Linked DNA regions of Ilumatobacter coccineus YM16-304. The protein of the gene in region 2 binds, or shares a complex with, the protein of the main gene of each other region. Links are inferred from orthologs where the notes say so. Each region holds a gene or a part of one and is shown on either strand. Other genes may lie near its edges.

The links. The genes of interacting proteins can lie anywhere in the genome.
Region 1: rplL (region 2) and rpmB share a complex: the UniProt entries of both Escherichia coli proteins name them as parts of the 50S ribosomal subunit. The link is inferred for Ilumatobacter coccineus YM16-304 from one-to-one orthologs.

The regions. Positions count from the first base shown.
Region 1 is NC_020520.1:2,054,303-2,057,357, forward strand. What follows is about bases 56-3,041. They hold rpmB (50S ribosomal protein L28), read right to left. Parts: upstream 1,652-3,041; coding sequence 1,460-1,651; downstream 56-1,459. Other genes in these bases: YM304_RS09250 (phosphoenolpyruvate carboxykinase (GTP)), read right to left, coding at 56-848; YM304_RS09255 (cold-shock protein), read right to left, coding at 1,171-1,404; YM304_RS25380 (DAK2 domain-containing protein), read left to right, coding at 1,902-3,041. Outside these bases: more of YM304_RS09250, read right to left, coding at 1-55; more of YM304_RS25380, read left to right, coding at 3,042-3,055.
Region 2 is NC_020520.1:891,160-893,963, reverse strand. What follows is about bases 67-2,801. They hold rplL (50S ribosomal protein L7/L12), read right to left. Parts: upstream 1,757-2,801; coding sequence 1,376-1,756; downstream 67-1,375. Other genes in these bases: rplJ (50S ribosomal protein L10), read right to left, coding at 1,867-2,406; YM304_RS25505 (hypothetical protein), read left to right, coding at 843-1,082; YM304_RS21935 (OmpA family protein), read right to left, coding at 67-757. Outside these bases: more of YM304_RS21935, read right to left, coding at 1-66. UniProt on the Escherichia coli protein: The binding site for several of the GTPase factors involved in protein synthesis (IF-2, EF-Tu, EF-G and RF3). Is thus essential for accurate translation.

The sequences.
Region 1 (3,055 bases), 1.2 Mb from region 2 along the record:
GTCTCGGCCTTCCAGCCCGGGATGGTCGGCACGAGCATCGCCAGGTTGGTCTTGCCGCAGGCCGACGGGAAGGCGCCCGCGATGTACTTCGATTCACCTTCGGGGTTGGTGAGCTTGAGGATGAGCATGTGCTCGGCGAGCCAGCCGTCGTCGCGGGCCATGACCGACGCGATGCGGAGCGCGAAGCACTTCTTGCCGAGCAGCGCATTGCCGCCGTATCCGGAGCCGTACGACCAGATCTCACGTGACTGCGGGAAGTGCACGATGTACTTGTTCTCGGCGTCGCACGGCCACGGAACGTCGGTCGCTCCGTCTTCGAGCGGTGCGCCGACCGAGTGGAGGCAGGGCACCCACTGGTCGTTGCCGAGCACGTCGAGTGCGCCCTGGCCCATGCGGGTCATGATGCGCATGTTGGTGGCGACGTACGCCGAGTCGGTGAGCTGCACGCCGATGTGGGCGATGGGGGAGCCGAGCGGGCCCATCGAGAACGGCACGACGTACATCGTGCGGCCCTTCATGCAGCCGGTGTAGAGGTCACGCATCTTCTCGCGCATCTCGGCCGGGTCGCACCAGTTGTTGTTCGGGCCGGCTTCTTCTTCGGTCTCCGAACAGATGAAGGTGCGATCCTCGACGCGGGCGACGTCACCGGGATCGGAGTGGGCCCAGTAACTGTTCGGGCGCTTGGCCTCGTCGAGCTTGGTGAAGGTGCCCGAATCGACCAGCTCTTGGCACAGTCGTTCGTACTCGTCGGCGCTGCCGTCGCACCAGTAGATGTCGGCGGGCTGCATGATCGCTGCCCACTCGGCCACCCAGTCCTTCAGGCGCTGATTCGTCGTCGTACCGCTCATGTTGTTGCTCCCCGTTGAGATGGACCGCGACGAACCGATCGTCGAGGTGAACCCACCGTAAACAACATTCGGGTGAGATCGGGAATCCGATGGGCGCTGCAAGCGCTTTCATCAGACCTTCCCATACCCCTATCTCTCGAAGCGATAGGCGGTCGGGGTCACATCGCAACGAGTGATCGCTGCGGCTGGCGGCGTGCAGCGGGCTGCCGGTTCGCGGCAATCCCCAGGTCAGCAGCGGTGCGCCATGGTCGCCGACGCCGAGCTCGAGGCCGCGCAGACGCGGCCGTCGAGCGATGTCGGAGTCGGTGTGGTGGGCTGGCCGCTAGTTGAGCGGTTCGTGGCCGGGGGTGCCCATGTCGACCTCGGAGCCCATGCTGAGCTGCGTCGCTCGGCCGGCGTCGTCGAGGACGAACAACACACGCTGGCCTTGGCGCAGCATGCGGAAGATCGAACCCTGCAGCGCATCGGCCGCGAGTTCGTAGTCGTTGAGATCGGTATCGCACATGACCAGACCGTCACCGGTGGTGGGGTCGTAGGCCTTGATGACGCCCTGCATAGAAAGGAACGTACCGCGTCGGGTGGTGAGAAGTGAAGACGTCGAGGTCAGGCGCTCAGCCGGCCTTGACGACCTTGCCGGACTTGATGCAACCGGTGCACACGTTGACACGCTTGGTCGCTCCGTTGACCGAGGCGCGGATGCGCTGGATGTTCGGGTTCCAACGGCGCTTGGTGCGGCGATGCGAGTGCGACACCGACATGCCCCACGACGGGCCCTTGCCACACATTTCACACTTGCTTGCCATGATGATTCTCCTGCGAGTCCTACTGACGGCGACGACCTGACAGCCGCACCGAACGGCGGATTACGCTATCGCCCCAATCGGGCCGTCCAACGCAACGCGGTCGCGCAAATCCTGACGCCGATTCAGCGCTCGAACTCCGTTCGTCGATCCTGGCGCCGATGCCGGCGGTTCGTGCCGGATCGGTGCCGCGGCGCAGCCCGGTGCGCGGCGGCGACTCGCCCGGGCGCCATGCGCCGTAGACTCTCGCCTCGTGCCAACTCTGGAACGGTTCACCACCGAAGCGCTGCGGGATCTCGTCGTCACCTTTCGTGACACGGTGAAGGCACACGCAGGCGGACTCAATCGACTCAACGTGTACCCGGTGCCCGATGGCGACACCGGCACCAACATGGCGCGCACGCTCGAAGCGGTCGTCACCGAGATGGAGACGGCGGCGGTCGACGACCTCGAAGCCACGTGCGACGCCATCAGCCACGGCTCGCTCATGGGTGCCCGCGGGAACAGCGGCGTCATCCTCAGCCAGATCATGCGCGGCATCGCGTCGACCATGAAGGTCGAACCCTCCGATGGCGAGTCGATGGGTCGACGGTTCGCCGACGCGCTCCAAGCGGCGTCGGCCGGTGCGTACCAGGCGGTGCTCAAGCCCATCGAAGGCACGATTCTCACCGTCGTCCGCGAGAGCGCCGACGCCGCGAAGGCCTCGGCCGACGAGGGCGGTTCGCTCATCGAGGTCGTGCGCGCGGCGCGAGCGGCGGGCAAGACCGCACTCGACAACACACCCGAGCAACTGCCGGTGCTCAAAGACGCAGGCGTCGTCGACGCCGGTGGCGCCGGCTTCCTGCTGCTGCTCGACTCGGCGTTGCACGTCGTCGACGGTGACCCGCTGCCCGAGGCCGAGGAAGACGATGGCACCGGGGGAGCGGTCGGTGCGGCGTTCGACGCGGTGGCGCACCGGTCGTCCGACGTACACGGCGAACTCGACGTGAGCGAGCAGCGCTACGAGGTCATGTACTTCCTCGATCTCGACGACGCGATGATCGACGACTTCAAGCAGGGTTGGGGAGCGATCGGCGACTCCATCGTCGTCGTCGGCGGCGACGGGCTCTGGAACTGTCACGTCCACACCAACGACATCGGCGCAGCGATCGAAGTACCGCTCGACCTCGGAGGCCGTCCACGGCAGATCCGCGTGAGCGACCTGTTCGAAGAGGTCGACGAAGAACACGCCAAGCGCGAGGCCGAGATGCAGTCCGACGGTGGCGGTGCCGCTGCCCCGTCGAAGCCGGTCAAGGCCGCGGCCGGCGCTGGTCTGCCGCCCGTCACCACCGCCGTCGTCGGCGTGTGCACCGGTGACGGTCTCGTCGAACTCTTCGCGCAACTCGGCGTGCAGGGAGTGGTCACCGG
Region 2 (2,804 bases):
CCAAGAAGAACTGGATCCGACGATTCAACCGACGACCCTCCACCGTGCCGTTGTCGGCAATCGGCTCCGACTCACCAGCGCCAACCGTCGACAAACGATCCCCATCAACACCACGATCCACGAACCACTGCTTCACCGCACCAGCACGCTCCTGCGACAACACCAGATTGGTCGCCTCGGAACCGCGATCATCGGTGTGCCCCACGATCGTGATCGTCATCGACGGACGAATCGTCAACAACGCCAGCCCCTGGTTCAACAACCCCTCACTCTCCGACAAGATCACCGCACTGTCGGTCTGGAAGTTGATCGTGTCCTCCACCGTCACATTGCCCAGATTCGGATCGCCCGCTGCCGGGTCGACCACATAGTCGTTGAACACGTTCTCCGCACCCAACACCTCAGCCGCCAACGCCTCGATCTCCGCACCAGCCTCCACACTCGGCACCGCACCCTCCAAGAAGATCTGACCACCACGAACCACCGCACGCGACTCCGCTGGTTCATCGGCGTCGCCCGCGTCTCCGGCATCGTCAGCCGCCACGGGATCCTCATCGTCGGCGGGATCCTCATCGTCGGCGGGGTCCTCGTCTCCGGCCGGTTCCTCGTCCCCGGCGGGCTCGTCGCCGGCAGGTTCGTCGCCGGCGGGCTCGGCACCATCTGCGGGGTCCGTGTCTTGCGCTGCCGTGGTGGGCGTTTCGGCGGCCTCGGCGGTCGGATCGGCAGCGGCGTCGGAGGGCTCGTCGCTGTCGTCCACCGACGTCACCGGTGACGTCGACGGCGTCTCGTCGGTCGATGCGATCCGTTGCTCGCCACCGTCGTCGTCGGCGAGCAGCGTCACGATGCCGACGACCGCGAGCCCGAGCAGCGCCAGCACGCCGATCGCCGCCAACGCCCACACGAGGCGCGGTGGGCGGCCGTTCGTGGGCGACGGCGCGGTCGCTGCCGCAGTGATGGCCACGGGCTGTGGCGGCGGAGGAGGCGGTGGTGGCGGGGGTGGCGGCGGGGCGGGCGGCGGCGGCGGCGGCGTGGGAGTGCCGGTCATCGCGACGCTCCCTGGTCTCGGCCCGGCCCACCCATGACGCCACGATACGACAGCGCACCGACTCGACGAACGCGAGGCGCGTGCAGGGTTCGTCAGGCTCGGGGCGATTTTCGCGCGTCGCGTCACGGGCTGCAGTGACGCGACCGTGGCGTGTCGCGGTGCGTGGCGATCGGTTGACGAGAACCAGACGATCGGTGGCGTCGGCCGGCGGACGCTACCGGCTCCGGAACGCGACGGAGCCCGGCGGTCTCCCGCCGGGCTCCGTTCGAATTTCAGCTCATGAGAGCGCAGCGCTCGCACGACCGACGAGCGGTCGACGAACGCCGGCGATCACTTGAGTTCGACGTCTGCGCCGACCTCTTCGAGCTTGGCCTTGGCGGCCTCTGCATCTTCCTTGCTGGCCTTCTCCATGAGCGGCTTGGGGGCGCCGTCGACGAGGTCCTTGGCGTCCTTGAGGCCGACACCGAGCAGGTCCTTGACGACCTTGACGACCTGGATCTTCTGGGCGCCGGCGCCGTTGAGGATCACGTCGAACTCGCTCTGCTCTTCGCCACCACCGGCGTCGCCGCCAGCTGCGGGGGCGCCGGCTGCTGCGACGGCCACGGGGGCTGCAGCGGTGACGTCGAACTTCTCTTCGAAGGCGTCGAGGAGCTCTTTGAGCTCGATCACGGTCAGTGCGGAAATTGCGTCGAGGATTTCATCCTTGGACATGGTGTTCTCTCTTTCGATTCGTGCTGGTCATCCAGCAGTTCAGTTCTGTTGGCATCGAAACCCGGACGCCGCGCTCGTCTCGCGAGCACTCACGTGCAGGGTTTCGGGGATCAGGCAGCTTCTTCTTGCTGCTGGATGAGGGCGTTGAGGCCGTATGCGAAGTTGCGGGGCATCGCCTGGAGCAGACCGGCGGTCTTGACCAGGGGTGCTTGCAGTGCTCCGGCGAACTTCGCCAGCAACACATCGCGGGGCGGGAGATCCGCCAGGACCTTCAGATCGTCGGCCGACATGATGGTTTCACCCATGATGCCGCCCTTGACGACCAGTGCCGGTGTGGCCTTGGCCTGCTCGGTGAGCGCCTTCGCTGCGGCGGCGACGTCGCCGCTCACGAACGTGAGCGCCGTCGGGCCGACGAGGTGTTCGTGAAGCCCTTCCATTCCGGCGGCCGTGGCCGCCAGCTTGACGAGGGTGTTCTTGTACACCTTGTGTTCTGCGCCGGCTTCACGAAGCGGCTTCCGCAGGTCAGCGAACTGGCTCACGGTCAGGCCTCGGTAGTTGGTCACGAACACTGCGGATGCTGCTTCGAGCTTCGCTGTGACTTCTTCGACCACCGCCACCTTGTCGGGGCGTGGTGCGTTTCCTTCTGACATGTGCATTCCTCCTTTCGCTGCAACTCGGGGTGCTCGCATTTCCGAATGCGAACACCGTCGAGGAGCGCATCGCCGAAGCGATGTTTCTTCGAAGGCATGCACCTCGGTTGGCGGAACGATGTTCCATTAGCCACGCCGTCACTCACGTGCGGTGTGGACCAACTGTCTTCGGGCGAGAACCGTGTACTTGTCACGGAAAGGCTAGAGGCTGACGAACGAATCGCCTACTCCGGTGCGCACGTGGTGGGCCCGGCTTGACAAGACCACCGCCCTGGCTCGCCCGTCTACGAGGCCAGCGGCGGTCGGTCTGTCAGCGGCTCCGAACCGTGCCCCGAGTGGGCCACACCTCAAGAACGACAGTGAGTATGCCAGATCTGGCGAGGGCTGCGCACCTCTCG